Regions from separate parts of the Conyzicola sp. genome, predicted to be linked through region 2. Evidence: predicted binding sites of a transcription regulator. Region 2 holds the regulator's gene; the other holds the start of a gene.
The links. Region 2 encodes HspR, which represses chaperone genes until heat shock. Its sites were predicted from a motif close to AAGTTGAGTCNNNNNGACTCAACTT; they were not measured.
Positions count from the first base shown of each region.

Region 1 (7,552 bases), on a different contig from region 2:
ACATCCGCAACTCGGTCAAGGCCACCGTCGACGCATACGACGGCAGCGTGACGCTCTACGCGTGGGACGACAAGGACCCGATCCTCACCACCTGGCAGAAGATCTACCCGTCGACCCTCAAGCCGGCGTCGGAGATGAGCGAGGGACTGCTCAGCCACATCCGCTACCCCGCCGACCTGTTCAAGGTGCAGCGCGCGATCCTCGGGTCGTACCACGTCGAGGATGCGAACACCTTCTACTCCGCCGACGACCAGTGGGTGACGCCGAACGACCCAGCCGACTCCACGGATCCCGCACTGCAGCCGCCGTACTACCTGACGATGCAGGTGCCGGGCACCGACAAGCCGGCGTTCACGCTGTACTCCACGTACATCCCACGCGGCAGCGCGACCTCGAGCTCCAGCGTGCTCACGGGCTACCTCGCCGTCAACTCCGACCCGGGTGAGGACTACGGCAAGCTCACGCTGCTCACCCTTCCGAGCCAGGACACCGTGCCGGGCCCTGGTCAGGTCGAGAACAGCTTCACGACGGATACAGAGGTCGCCAACCAGCTTGCCCTGCTGCAGCGCGGTGAGACCGAGGTCAGCCTCGGCAACCTGCTCACACTGCCGGTCGGCGGCGGCCTGCTCTATGTGCAGCCCGTCTACGTGCAGTCGACGAGTGGAACGAGCTACCCGCTGCTGCGCAAGATCCTCGTGGCCTTCGGCGACCAGCTCGCCTTCGAGGACACCCTCGACCTCGCGCTCGACTCGCTCTTCGGCGGCGACTCCGGGGCCGACACTCCGGATGGCGAGATTCCGGCGACGCCAGACGAGCCGGGCGCAGAGGAGCCGGGAGCGGGCACCCCTGACACCGGCGGCACCAACGCCGCGCTGCAGGCAGCCCTTGCCGACGCCAAGGAGGCCCTCGACGAGCGCACGGCGGCGTACGCTGCCAACGACCTCGTGGCGGCCGCAGAGGCCGACGAGAAGCTCACCGCAGCCCTGGAGCGGGCGCTGGCCGCGAGCAAGTAACGATGAACGACGTCGACCTGCGGGGCGGCGATTGGCTCGACGCCAATCGCGCCTCGTGGGACGAACGCGTGCCCATTCACCTCGCGAGCGAGTTCTACGACCAGTCGCGGCTGCGGTCGGGCAACGGCGTGCTCTACGCGATCGAGGAGGAGGAGCTCGCCTCCGTCTTTCCCGAGGGTCTCGACGGGCTCCGGGTGCTGCACCTGCAGTGCCACTTCGGTGCCGATACCCTCGTGCTCGCTCAGCGCGGGGCGACCGTGGTCGGCATCGACTTCTCGAAGCCGGCGGTGGGTGCCGCGCGCGCGCTCGCCCGTGAGGTCGGGCTTGACGGCCGCGCCAGGTTCATCGAGGCGAACGTGTACGACGCCCGGCACATCCTGCCGGAACCGGAGTCGTTCGACGTGGTCTTCACGACGTGGGGCACGATCGGCTGGCTGCCCGATGTCGCAGAGTGGGCGCGGATCGTGGCGTGGTTCCTCAAGCCCGGCGGTCGCCTCTACTTCGCCGATGGGCATCCCGCCGCCTTCGTCTTCGACGGGCTCGACGACCGCGGCATGCCCGCGTGGGGCTATCCGTACGACTCCGACGGCGTCGGAGATGTCGTCGACCAGGCAGGGGACTACGCCGACGAGTCGGCATCCCTCGCCAACACGCGCACGGTGGAGTGGATGCACCCCCTGGGCGAGACGGTGACCGCGCTGATCGACGCCGGCCTGACCATCGACTTCCTGCACGAGCACTACGAGGTGCCGTGGCGCATCTTCCCCTCCGTCGTGCCGACGCGGGACGGCCTGTTCGGGTGGCCAGACAAGAAGTGGCTGCCCCTCGGGGTCAGCATCGCCGCAACGCGGTCGAGCGCCTAGATCGGCGAGCCGATGCGGATGAGGTTGTTGTCTGGGTCGAAGAGCGCGATCTCGCGCTTGTTCCACACCTGGTCGATGGGGCGGGTCACGCGGGCGATCGACTGGCCGAGCGACCAGCGCTCGCGCAGGTCGTTCATGGAATAGCGGAAGAGCCCGTCGTCGGTGATCGAGTCGAAGGCGACCCCGGAGGCCATGATCGACGCATACACGGCGTCGACATCGGGAACCGTGAGATATGCCATGCCGGAGTGCATGAACGGGTCGAGCTCCTCGTTGAGCGTGTAGTCCATCGAGATGCCGCCGACCGGCCCGGGCCGCACCCACGCGTAGCCGTCGTCGTCTGGCCAGATGGCCGTCGTGAAGCCGAGAGCCGACCAGAACGCGACGATGCGTGGGATCGAGGCAGTGGGAAGAATCGGATCGGCTCGGCCGGCCCAGAGGGCGGGGACATCCACGGCAGTCATGCACGCCAATCTAACGTGCTAGTGTTGATTCTTGTGCCGCGGGGTGGAGCAGTTCGGTAGCTCGCTGGGCTCATAACCCAGAGGTCGCAGGTTCAAATCCTGTCCCCGCAACGATGTGTTGACTACACACACGAAAGGCCCGGTCTCTGACCGGGCCTTTCGTATGTGTGCGAGGAGACGCTCAGCCGTTGTCGCTCAGCCGGTCGAGCTGCGCCTTCAGCGATTCGTTCGCCGTCTCAAGCTCGAGGATCCGCCGCGCGCCGGCGAGGTTGACCCCATCGTCGAGCAGCACGATCACACGACGGAGCACCTCGAGATCGTCGTTGCTGTAGCGCCGGGTGCCGCCCTCTGTGCGCTGTGGCTCGAGGATTCCCCTCCGCTCGTAGAGGCGAAGCGTCTGCTCGCGCAGCCCGACGAGTTCGGCGGCCACAGTGATGCCGTAGAGGCCCCGTGGGCTCTCTGGGATGTCGCTCATCATCCTCCATAAATCTGACCTATGACCCTTGCATTATATGAGTCGACAGAGTTATAAAACCTATATCGAGCGAAGCAGATTCGACTCGAGCCATCAACACACAGTGAAGCGGAGGAGATTCAGAAATGCTGTTGCAACACGACCCTTTCCGAGAATTCGACCGGCTCACACAGCAGGTGTTCGGCACCGCGGCCAGGCCGTCGAGCATGCCGATGGACGCCTGGCGCGAGGGGGATGAGTTCGTCGTCGAGCTCGACCTCCCCGGCATCGACCCGACCAGGCTCGATATCGATGTGGAGCGCAATGTGCTCACCATCCGCGCCGAGCGGTACAGCACGATGCCAGACGCGGCCAACGTCGTGGCATCGGAGCGCTCGTGGGGAACCTTCACGCGCCAGCTCGTGCTCGGGGAGTCCCTCGACACAGAGAAGGTCGACGCCGACTACACGGCCGGGGTCCTTCGCCTGAGGATTCCCATCGCAGAGCAGGCGAAGCCGCGCAAGATCGAGGTGTCGAGCCGCGACGCACTGAGCGGCGCGAAGGGCAAGAAGAGCATCAACGCCTGATAGTCCCGAGTGCGTGAGGGCACGCACCCAGACCGGCCCGGAGCCCCGGCGGAGGGCTCCGGGCGGGGCCGCGGGGTGATCGGGGCGCAACCGAAGGAGGAGCGGATGACTGACACGACTGCATCGACGGTCGGCTCGGTGCCGAGCGCGGTGACGTGGAGCGTTCCCCGTGCAGGCGTCTGGGTGGCAGAGCGAGACGGGGCCTTTGCCGGACTCGTCACGGCTCGCTGGGGTCACGGCTTCACCGCGACCACCCCGCTGGGCAAGGAACTCGGCACGTTTGCGACCGTGCGCGACGCCCAGTCCGCGCTGGAGCAAGAGGTGGTGCTCTAGCGAGGTCACGGCGCCGCGTTTGACGACCGCAGCGGCATCCAGTAGATTCAACATGTCAATAATATTTGACATGGAGTCGAGGGGTGCCGCTGTGTCATATGAGGAGAAGGGCGTCTGGACCTCACTGGTCGTCAGCGTCGCGGTGTTCTGCTGGTACGCCGTCGTCATGCTCGGCCAGCTGCAGGGTGCCGATGCCGCCGCGATCGACTTCGCGCCGACCCTTCTCATTGCCATCGCAATCAGCATCGGCGCGTCGATCGTCGTTCGCATCCTCGTCGAGATCCTCACCCCGAGCGACAGCTACAAGGTCGACGACCGCGACAAGGAGATCCGCAGGCGCGGTGCCCGTGCCATGGGCAGCGTCGTGGCCATCGGAATGCTCGGCCCGCTGCTGCTGGCCGTCGTCAGGGCAGAGCCGTTCTGGATTGCCAACGCCATGTTCGCGATCTACTTCGCTGCGTCTATCGTCGGCAGCACCGTGCAACTGCTCGCCTATCGTCGGGGATTCTGATGGTGAAGCCGACGAGCGTCACCAACTCGATTCGCGCACTGCGCAATGCCCATGGCGAGATGACCCAGGCCGAGCTGGCCGAGCGGGTCGACGTCACTCGCCAGACGATCATCGCAATCGAGCAGGGTAAGTACTCACCGTCGCTCGAGATGGCGTTCCGCATCGCCCAGGTCTTCGGCGTTCCGCTCGACGACGTGTTCCAGTACCCGAGGCAGCAGTAGAGCTACTCGCTTCGCCTACTCGTCAATGAGGTGCACGAGCTCCTCGATGAACGACCCGAAGTCGTCGGACTTGCGGATAAGCTCCAGCACCCGGGCGCGCTCGGAGAACACGTCGACGATCTGGTCGAACACGGTCTGGAACGACGCCCGGCCGCTCGCGCTGAACGCGATGAGCGCGATCACGTTGACGCGGTTCTCGCCCCACGGCATCGGCGACTCGTTGACCGCGATCGAGATCGACGTGCTCGATGCCGTCATGGCCATCGCGTGCGGAACGGCGATGGTGTCGGTGAAGGCGGTCGATGACAGGAGCTCCCGCTCGATCGCGCCGTCGATGTAGGTCTGGTCGATGATGCCGCGTTCGACCATCAGGGCGCCGAGGTCGCGGATCATGCCGGCCTCGTCATCCGCGTCATGGTTGCGGAGGAAGAGCGCTGGATCGAAGTAGCGCAGCAGGTCGTCCTTGATCTGCGCGCGTCGGCGCTGGCGCCGCAGTCGCGAGATCGCCTTGCGCACGTTCTCGACGTCGGTGTCGGTGAGGAACGGCTGGATGACGACGACGTTCTCTGCGAACGGCCGGTCGGCGATCGTCGTGAGCACCAGATCGGTCGAGAAGTCGTTCCAGTCGACGTCGGTGCGTGTGACCACGACCTCGACTGAGAGCTCGCTGCCGAGCTGCGCCTCGATCTTCTCCCGCAGCACCTGGTGCACGTCGTAGTAGCCGGGAATGACGATGGCGCACGTCACCCGCTCCTCTCGGCGCGACTGCCGCTCGAGGTAGCTGCCGAGATGGAGGGCGATGTAGCTGATCTCGTCATCGTTGATGAGGATGCCGCGCTCGCGCTGGATGAGGCTCGCCATGAACACGGCGACGTCGTAGATCATCGGGTAGCTCGTCTTGATCGAGCGACCAAGCGGATTGCGCGAGTACGAGTTGTCGCGGGCCCTGGCCATGAGGTTGCCGAGGTGAAGCGAGAGGCGCACCATGAATGCCTCGTCGTCGAGGTCGACGAGGTACTCCTGGGCCACCTGCTCGACGATTCGGCGCACCGTCGCCAGATCCTCCGGAACCACGTAGTTGTCGACGACCGCCTGCACCGGCTCGTTCTGGCCCGGCGTGATGACCCGCGTCGTCAGGAGCTTCGCGAGGTACTCGAGGTCTCCGGCGTCGAGGGTGACGCCGAAGTGCTTCTGGATGAGCGTCGACAGCGAAGGCGCGATCGCGTCGTCGACGTCATTCGGGTTGTCGAGGGTCAGCCGGTGCTCGATACCGACGCGTTCGACGGCGATCGCCACGTGCAGCAGCACGGAGTTCACGCCGTACTCGTTGACGAAGTAGCCCTGCGAGGAGAGCATGGCCAGCAGGTCGGTCTTGAACTCGCCGAGGCCGGTGTGGGCGCCGTCGCTGCGCACGTACTCGAGCTCGAGGAATCCCTGCGCACTCTCGCTGCGAAACAGCCGGCTCAGCAGTCGGCGGTAGTCGGACTCGGTGCCGGCGAGCGTCACGAGACTGCCCTTGCGGCTCAGGGTGAGCCCGGCATCCTCGGCGAGCGACTTCACCTTGCGCAGGTCTGTCTCGATCGTCGACTCGCTGACGTAGAGGCTGTCGGCCAGGGAGTGGATGTCGAGACCGGCCGGCGCCTCGGTGAGTCGGCGGGCCAGGTGGTGCACCCGATCGCGCGGGGTGTCGGCAAGGCCGTCGCGCGCGTGGGCGTCGCTGGAGAAGCTCGCGTAGGCCTCGCGGTTGAGGCGGTAGCCGCTCGTCGACGCCGTGATGATGGGCAGGGGGTGTGCCGCTGCCTTCGCCGCCGTCACATAGCTGCGCACACTGCGCGTCGTCACGCCCAGCTGGTCGGCGAGCTCGCCAGCTGTCACCCATCCGTCGTTCTGCGACAGGTAGTCGAGCAGACGCTCATACTTATCGCTCATATCGAGAGCCACTTTGCCACGTTCGGAGGGGAAGTGGGCATTTCCGCTCCCGCGGAAGAAGGTCTGTTGGCGATCGACCTGCTGCACTCGTGACCATGGACTCAGCACAGTTCGGCCAGCACGCGATCGCAAGGAGGCGACCATGGAGACAGTCCTGATCGTTTGCGGCGCGGGTGCATCCTCCACCTTTCTCGCCAGCCGCCTTCGCGCGCTGGCAAAGGCACGCGGATTCGAGCTCAGTGCGACGGCCGCCAGCACGAGCGACCTTCGGCCGCACCTGCACACGAGCACCGTGCTTCTCGTCGGCCCGCACCTCGCCGACAGCTTCGACACCCTCTCCGCCGAGGCGGCGGAGTTCGGCGTGCCAGCGGCTCTTCTGCCGCCAACCGCGTTCGGTCCGAGCGGAGCCGAGCAGGCACTCGACCTTGTCGAGTCTCTGGTGACCCTCGGGCCGAGCCTTAACTCTTCCCCCATCGAAGCAACGAAGTAAGGATCAGCGCCCCATGTCCGAAAGAACCGTCACCGTCGCATCCGCCCACGGCCTCCACGCGCGCCCCGCGTCTCTCTTCGTGCAGGCGGTGGCCGCCTCCGGGCTGGCGGTTCAGCTGGTCAAGGGCGACAAGTCGATCAACGCCGCGAGCATCCTCGGGGTCATCTCCCTCGGCATCAACCACGGCGACGAGGTCACCCTGACGGCGGAGGGCGATGGGGCAGACGAACTGCTCGACGGCCTGACCGAGATCCTCACGACCGACCAGGACGCCTGATCTTGCAGAATCTCACTGGAGTCGGCATCGGTCGCGGCATCGCGATCGGCACCATCCTGCGCATGCCAGACCCGCTTCCAGAGCCGTCGGATGCCGCCTCCACCATCACCACGGACGCAGAGAAGGTGCGCGCGGCCGCCTCGCTCGCGGCCACCGCGGCAGACATCCGTCTGCGCGGCGAGCGCGCGGGTGGGGCCGCAAAGGACGTGCTCGAGGCCCAGGCCTTCATGGCAGAGGACCCGACCCTTCGCGACGACGTGAACGCCCGCATCGACGGCGGCACGACGGCGGAGCGCGCCGTGTTCGCGGCGTTCGCGGCCTTCCGCGACCTGCTCGTGAGCATGGGCGGCTACATGGGGGAGCGCGCGACCGACCTCAACGACGTCTCCCAGCGTGTCGTTGCCCACCTG
Region 1 is NZ_JBXMIS010000001.1:15,997-23,548, forward strand. It holds gene AC14A7_RS00055 (UPF0182 family membrane protein) at 1-1,013, shown strand, start outside; gene AC14A7_RS00060 (class I SAM-dependent methyltransferase) at 1,016-1,876, shown strand; gene AC14A7_RS00065 (VOC family protein) at 1,873-2,340, opposite strand; tRNA gene AC14A7_RS00070 (tRNA-Met) at 2,378-2,451, shown strand; gene AC14A7_RS00075 (MerR family transcriptional regulator) at 2,522-2,815, opposite strand; gene AC14A7_RS00080 (Hsp20/alpha crystallin family protein) at 2,941-3,381, shown strand; gene AC14A7_RS00085 (hypothetical protein) at 3,487-3,714, shown strand; gene AC14A7_RS00090 (hypothetical protein) at 3,767-4,225, shown strand; gene AC14A7_RS00095 (helix-turn-helix transcriptional regulator) at 4,225-4,446, shown strand; gene AC14A7_RS00100 (BglG family transcription antiterminator) at 4,462-6,375, opposite strand; gene AC14A7_RS00105 (PTS sugar transporter subunit IIB) at 6,518-6,865, shown strand; gene AC14A7_RS00110 (HPr family phosphocarrier protein) at 6,879-7,142, shown strand; gene ptsP (phosphoenolpyruvate--protein phosphotransferase) at 7,205-7,552, shown strand, end outside.
Region 1: AC14A7_RS00080 (Hsp20/alpha crystallin family protein) is a predicted target of HspR. The motif match lies at 2,878-2,902, and genes of this name have one in related genera.

Region 2 (7,552 bases):
ACACCGAGTGGCTCGCCGTGGCGATGGCCTTCACCCCTGGTGCTGCCGCGACGATGCGGGCGGTGACGGCATCCCACACGTTCGTCAGGATGAGCGGCGTGCCGGGCACGTGGAGTTCGTTGAGGAGTACTGCCTTCTCTGTCTGCGTAGTCATGGGTCGACGCTAGCGCCGACCGCCGTCAGCGCTCTGCGCGCGGCGACAGTTTCACGAAGAACATGCAGACGAGGCCGATGGCGATGACGGCGACGATGCCGAGCACGCCCCAGTACTGGTAGCCGCCGATGGCGATGAAGGTCGCCCACGCGATCGGGGAGAGGAAGCTGGCCACGCGGCCGGTCGTCGCGTACAGGCCGAAGATCTCGCCTTCGCGACCGAGAGGGGTGACGCGCGTGAGCAGCGAGCGGCTGGCGGCCTGAGCCGGGCCGACGAAGACGCAGAGCAGCAGGCCCGCGATCCAGAACACGATCTTGCCGGCGTCGTGCAGCGCGAAGGTCGCGGTGCCCGCGACGACGAGACCGATGAGCGAGAACATGATGACCGCACGCGGACCGAAGAAGTCGTCGAAGCGGCCGGCGACGATTGTGGAGATGCCGGCAACGAGGTTGGCGGCGATGCCGAAGATGAGCACCTCGTTGCTCGTGAACCGGAAGGTGCCGGCAGCGATGATCGCGCCGAAGGCGAAGACGCCGGCGAGGCCGTCGCGGTAGATCGCCGCGGAGATGAGGAACCAGAAGGTCTGGCGCGACTCGCGGAACAGCCGTGCGATGTCCTTGACGAGCACGACGTAGGCGGCGAAGAAGTTGACCCGCTCGCGCCCGGGGGCCGGTGTGTTCTCTGGCACGTTGAGCACGATCGGGATGGCGAAGACCACGGTCCACACCGCGCAGCCGATGGCGATGACTCGGAAGGCCATGCCGTTGGAGGTGTCCATGCCGAACCAGTCGAGCTGGGTCACGACGACCACGATGATCAGGGCGACGATTCCGCCGAGGTAGCCGAGGCCCCATCCGAGTCCGGAGATGCGGCCGACCGTCTTGCGAGTGGATACCTGGGCGAGCATGGCGTTGTAGTTGACGCCGGCGATCTCGCTGGCGACGCTGCCGATCGCGATGAGCCACACGCCAAGGAGGAAGAAGACGGGGGAGGCCTGCACGAAGAAGAGCCCGGCGGTGCACACGACCATGAGGGTGGTGCCGATGACGAGCCAGCGCTTGCGATGACCGGAGGCGTCGGTCTGTTGCCCGATCACCGGAGCGAGAAGGGCGACGAGGATTCCCGCCGCACCGAGAACGTAGCCGTACGTGCTCGACAGGCCGGCGATGCCGCGCTGGTAGGCGTCGGCATCCTCGCCGAGCGCAGCAACGTCGGCGGGAAGGAACGCGTCGGTGGTGAGGTAGAGCGCGGTGAAGACGAAGGTGAGGATGACGGAGTTGAACGGCTGTGTCGCCCAGTCCCACAGTGCCCACGACACCACCTGCTTGCGGGGAACGACCGTGTCGGCTTGGAGGTCGAGGGCGACGACGCCAACCGCGAGGGAGTTCGCTGCGGTGGGGATCTTCTTCGCGGGCTGCTTCGGGGCGCCATTGTCCGTCATGGTCACAGGCTAGTCGGGGGGAGTGAACGGCGGGTATCCACCTTTTCGGGGTGCGGCATCAGGGTTGAGCCATTACCACTCAACTTTCAGGCTCAGAACTTGACACGATGCGCGCGAGGTTTCAAACTTGATAAGGCGCAACTCAACCCGCCGCATCTCCAGCAACACCGCCGTAGTGCATCGCAGATAGAAAGCAGACCCCTTCCATGGCAAGAGCAGTAGGCATCGACCTCGGCACCACCAACTCCGTCGTCGCAGTACTCGAGGGCGGCGAGCCCTCCGTCATCGCGAACGCCGAGGGGTTCCGCACGACCCCGTCGGTCGTTGCCTTCACGAAGGATGGCGACGTTCTCGTCGGCGAGACCGCGAAGCGCCAGGCAGTCACCAACGTCGACCGCACCATCTCGAGCGTCAAGCGCCACATGGGAACGACGTGGACGACAGATGTCGACGGCAAGAAGTACACGCCGCAGGAGATCTCGGCCCGCATCCTCGCCAAGCTCAAGCGCGATGCAGAGCAGTACCTCGGCGAGCCGGTCACCGACGCCGTCGTCACCGTTCCCGCCTACTTCAACGACGCAGAGCGCCAGGCCACCAAGGACGCCGGTGAGATCGCCGGTCTTAACGTGCTGCGCATCATCAACGAGCCGACCGCCGCAGCCCTCGCCTACGGCCTCGACCGCGGTAAGGCCGACGAGCTCATCCTCGTCTTCGACCTCGGTGGCGGAACCTTCGACGTCAGCCTCCTCGAGGTCGGCAAGGACGACGACTTCTCCACCATCCAGGTGCGCTCGACCGCTGGTGACAACCGCCTCGGCGGCGACGACTGGGATCAGCGCATCGTCGACTACCTGATCACCCGCTTCAAGGAGACCACCGGCGTCGACGTCTCGAAGGACAAGATCGCCAAGCAGCGCCTCAAGGAGGCGGCTGAGCAGGCGAAGAAGGAGCTGTCCTCGTCGGCCAGCACCAACATCCAGCTGCCATACCTCTCGCTCACCGAGAACGGCCCGGCCAACCTCGACGAGAGCCTGACCCGCGCCAAGTTCGAGGAGCTCACGAAAGACCTGCTCGAGCGCACCAAGAAGCCGTTCCAGGATGTCGTGCGCGAGGCCGGGGTATCGATCGCCGATGTCGCACACGTCGTGCTCGTCGGTGGATCGACCCGCATGCCAGCAGTCGTCGAGCTCGTCAAGACGCTCACCGGCGGCAAGGAGCCCAACAATGGCGTCAACCCCGACGAGGTGGTCGCCGTTGGCGCCGCCCTGCAGGCCGGCGTTCTCAAGGGAGAGCGCAAAGACGTTCTGCTCATCGACGTCACCCCGCTGAGCCTCGGCATCGAGACCAAGGGCGGCATCATGACGCGCCTCATCGACCGCAACACGGCTATTCCGACGAAGCGCAGTGAGACCTTCACGACCGCGGACGACAACCAGCCGTCGGTGGCCATCCAGGTCTTCCAGGGCGAGCGCGACTTCACCCGCGACAACAAGAACCTCGGAACCTTCGAGCTGCAGGGCATCGCACCGGCCCCGCGCGGAATTCCCCAGGTCGAGGTGACCTTCGACATCGACGCCAACGGCATCGTGCAGGTCTCCGCGAAAGACAAGGGAACCGGCAAGGAGCAGTCCATCACGATCACCGGCGGCTCGTCGCTCTCCAAGGAGGACATCGAGCGTATGGTCCGCGAGGGCGAGGAGCACGCCGCAGAAGACAAGGCGCGCCGCGAGGCGGCCGAGATCCGCAACACGGCAGAGCAGCTCGCGTACTCGACAGAGAAGCTCATCGCCGATAACGCCGACAAGCTTCCGGATGACGTGAAGACGAACGTGCAGGCCGACGTCGACGCACTGAAGACCGCGCTCGCGGGCGATGACGAGGCAGCGGTCAAGGTTGCTGCCGACAAGCTCGCGGAGAGCCAGCAGCAGATCGGCGAGGCACTCTACGCCCAGAGCGCCACCGCGTCGGCTGGCACCGGAGACGAGGCCCCGACGGCTGGCAGCGACGAGGACATCGTCGATGCCGAGGTCGTCGAGGACGAGCCAGAGACCGGCACCAAGTAGCCATGGCCACCCACCCGAGGAGTGGCAAGGGGCAGGACCCGGAGCCGGAAGACGACAACACCCCCGAGGCGGTGGATCCGATCGTGCACGACATCAACGTCGCGGCGGAGGACGAGCCGACACCGGAGCCAGATGCAGATGCTGTCATCGACGAGGTGCTCGACGGACTGGCCGAGGCCGAGCCGCTGAGCCCGGAGGACGCGGCGCTGCTCGACGTCGCTGCGACGGATCTCGTCGCAGAGATGCGATCAGACATGCTGCGCGCCCAGGCCGAGCTCGTCAACTTCCGCAACCGGGTGGAGCGCGACCGCGCGGCCAACCGCGATGCGGTGATCGCCGACGTCATCCGGTCGCTCCTTCCTGCACTCGACGACCTGTCGAGAGCAGAGAAGCACGGCGATCTCGAGGGAAGCCCGCTCGAGATCGTGGCGACCAAGCTGCGCTCGAGCCTCGAGCGCTACGGCCTTCGCACGGTCGGCGTCGTCGGCGAGCCCTTCGACCCACACCAGCATGAGGCGGTCGTTCAGCTGCCGACAGCCGGCGTGACGGTGGAGACGGTCGCCGACGTGATCGACCCCGGCTACGCGCTCGGGGAGCGGCTGATCCGCGCCGCCAAGGTCGCCGTCTCGACGCCAGAGTCCTGAAACCACGCCGATGGCTAGCCAGGACTGGTTCGACAAGGACTTCTACAAGATTCTCGGTGTCTCGAAAGACGTCTCCGACGCGGACCTGAAGAAGACGTACCGCAAGCTCGCGCGGCAGTTCCACCCCGACTCCAATCCCGGTGACGCTGCGGCAGAGGCGAAGTTCAAGGAGATCAGCGAGGCGAACTCCGTGCTCTCCGACCCGGAGCAGCGACGAGAGTACGACCAGATGCGGGCGATGGGCAGCGGCGCGCGCTTCAGCGCCGGCGGTCGCCCCGGTCAGCCGGGCGGCTTCGAGGATGTCTTCGGCGGCATGTTCGGCGGTGGTGCCGGCAACGCGAGGCAGCGCGGTCGCAACGCGCAGTTCGAAGACCTCTTCGGTGGCATGTTCGGCACCCCGACGGGCGGCTTCGGCGGGTTCGGCGGGCCGACCAAGGGGCGCGACCTCACCACGACCGTTGCCCTCGACTTCATCACCGCGATTCAGGGCGACACCGTCAAGCTCGAGCAGGCCAACGGCAGAACGATCACGGCCAAGATTCCGGCCGGGGTCGCCGACGGGCAGAAGATCAAGCTCAAGGGCAAGGGAGAGCCGAGCCAGGATGGCGGGCAGCCCGGCGACCTCGTGCTCACCGTCGAGGTGAGAAAGCACCCGGTCTTCGAGCGCGATGGCCTCAACCTTCGCGTCGACGTTCCTGTCACCTTCGTCGAGGCCGTGCTCGGTGCGACGATCGAGGTTCCGACCCTCGGGGGTGACCCCGTGAAGCTGCGCGTCGCTCCCGGCACCCCGAGCGGTCGCGTGCTGCGGGTCAAGGGTCGCGGCGTCACCTCGGCCAAGGGCGTCGGCGACCTGCTCGCAACCGTGCAGGTCGCGGTGCCGAGCCACCTGCCCGGCGAGGCCGCCACGGCGCTTCAGGCGTTCGCCAAGGCCATGCCAGAGGAGAACCCCCGCACCGAGCTGCTCGCGAGGGCGCGGTCGTAGCGATGGACGAGAACTCCCCGGTCTTCGCGATCGCGGTCGCGGCAGAGCTCGCGGGCATGCACCCGCAGACACTGCGCCAGTACGACAGGCTCGGCCTGGTGAGTCCAACGCGCACGGCAGGCAAGTCACGGCGATACTCGATGCGCGACGTGGCGCAGCTGCGGGAGATTGCGGCACTGAGCGCTGAGGGGCTGAATCTCATCGGCATCCAGCGCATCATCGCCCTGGAGAACGCGCTGACCGAGTCGACGCGGCGGGTGAGCCAGCTGGAGCACGCCCTCGCCAACGAGATGCTCGCCCGCTCGGGCCGCCGCGTCTTCGCCGCCGGATCGCACGGCGACATCGTTCCGCTGCGCTCCGGTTCGCGCGGCGAGCGCTCGAACCAGGTCGTGCTGTGGAACCCACTGCGGCGGCAGGTGCCGCCGAGTGAGTGACCAGGATGTGACCGAGCTGGCGTTCCCCCCAGCCTCCTACTTCATCGCGAGCAGCCGACTGCGCCCAGGCCTCGACGGCGGGTACACCGTCGCCACGATGCGCAGAGCGCTGCAGTTTGCCGAGGTCGGCGGTGTGCAGCCCGTGCTGCTGGCGTTCGACTTCTCCCCCGACTACGAGTGCTACACCCGCGAGTTCGTCGAGCTCGGGCTGGCGACAGAGGCCACGGTCATTCGCAGCCTCTACCAAGACCTACGCAACGAGCCGTCGATCATCCGCTCGGTGGTCGCGCCCGTCGAGTCCCCCGCGATTTCGACGGCGTCTGTCACCGAGACGACCGACCTGGATGCCGACGGCCGTCCATGGCGCACCATCGCCACCGGCGCCGACGGCGTCATCACCCACACCGACTTCCTCGACCGCAATGGGCAGCCGCTGTTCCGCCTTCCCTATATCTCCGGGAGGGCCGACTGGTGGCGCAGTGTGATCCTCATCGACGTCTTCGACGACGGGAAGGTCATCGGACAGCTGCACGGGTTCGCGCAGCTGTACCAGGCGTGGATGAACCATCTCGTCGCGCAGGTCGACGGCCCAGCGGTCGTCGTGGTCGAGGCGCGGCAGGTTGGGGAGATGCTGATCGGCCCCCGCGACTACGCGCTCGTGCACACCGTGCACAACGCCCATACGGCCGCCCCGCACCACTGGGACTCGCCGATGGACGAGACCTGGACGGGCTGGTTCGACACCATCGACGGCTATGACGCGATCATCTGGCTCACCGACCAGCAGCGACAGGATGCAGAGCGCCGGTTCGGCGCCCATCGTCGCGCCGTCGTGATCCCCCACCCCGCTGAGCCGCTCGCGCAGTTCCCGCCGACTGCCGACCGGGATCCAGACCTCGCCGTCATGGTCGCCCGGCTCGCAGAGCAGAAGCGCATAGCGCACGCCATCCGGGCCTGGCCGACCGTGCTCGCGGCTCGACCGAGCGCACGGCTGCAGATCTACGGCGAGGGTGTGCAGCGCGGCGCGCTCGAGTCGCTCATCGCCGAGCTCGGTGTCGGCGACAGCGTCACGCTCATGGGCTACCGGGCGAACGCGTCGGAGGTGCTGCTCACGGCCGGGCTGCTGGTGGTGTCGAGCAACTACGAGGGGCACAGCCTCGTGGTGCTCGAGGCCTTCTCGCGCGGCTGCCCGATCGTCTCCTACGACATCAGCTACGGCCCGGCTGAGACGATCGTCGAGGGCGTCAACGGCCTGCTCGTGCCCGCGGGCGACTACGAGGCGCTCGGTGCTGCTGTCGGTTCGGTCATCGGCGACGCCGATCGTCTCGCCGAGCTCTCGCGCGGCGCATACGACTGGGCTGTGGCCCATGGCAAGGAGATGTCGATGGGGCGCACCCGCGACCTGTTTCTGGCGGTGCTCGCCGATGATTGACTTCGACGCGCTGCGGCGCTGGCCCGACATCGAGGCAGACAACCTCTTCGCCTTCGACGCGAGCGACCGGCTCATCCTCGAGCTGGCAGCGCCATTGATCGCGGATGCCGCACCTGGCTCTGTCGCGGTGGTCGGCGACAACTACGGTGCCCTCACTCTCGGTGCAGTCTCGCTCGGGGCACGGGCTGTTCGCGTGCACCAGGACGACCTCGTCGGCGAGCTCGCTCTGGCAGCCAACGCCGCCGGAGCGGGTGGATTCGAGAACCATCCGCTGGGGTCGTCGCTGCTCGCGGGTGCGACCCTCGTGCTGCTGCAGCTTCCCCGCGGTCTCGACGAGCTTGAGGAGGTGCTCGACGCGATCGCGCGCTTCGCCGACCCGGCGGTCACCGTCATCGCGGGTGG
Region 2 is NZ_JBXMIS010000050.1:589-8,140, forward strand. It holds partial or broken gene AC14A7_RS04665 (isocitrate lyase/PEP mutase family protein) at 1-154, opposite strand, end outside; gene AC14A7_RS04670 (MFS transporter) at 180-1,595, opposite strand; gene dnaK (molecular chaperone DnaK) at 1,802-3,658, shown strand; gene AC14A7_RS04680 (nucleotide exchange factor GrpE) at 3,661-4,302, shown strand; gene AC14A7_RS04685 (DnaJ C-terminal domain-containing protein) at 4,313-5,284, shown strand; gene AC14A7_RS04690 (heat shock protein transcriptional repressor HspR) at 5,287-5,718, shown strand; gene AC14A7_RS04695 (glycosyltransferase) at 5,711-7,150, shown strand; gene AC14A7_RS04700 (class I SAM-dependent methyltransferase) at 7,143-7,552, shown strand, end outside.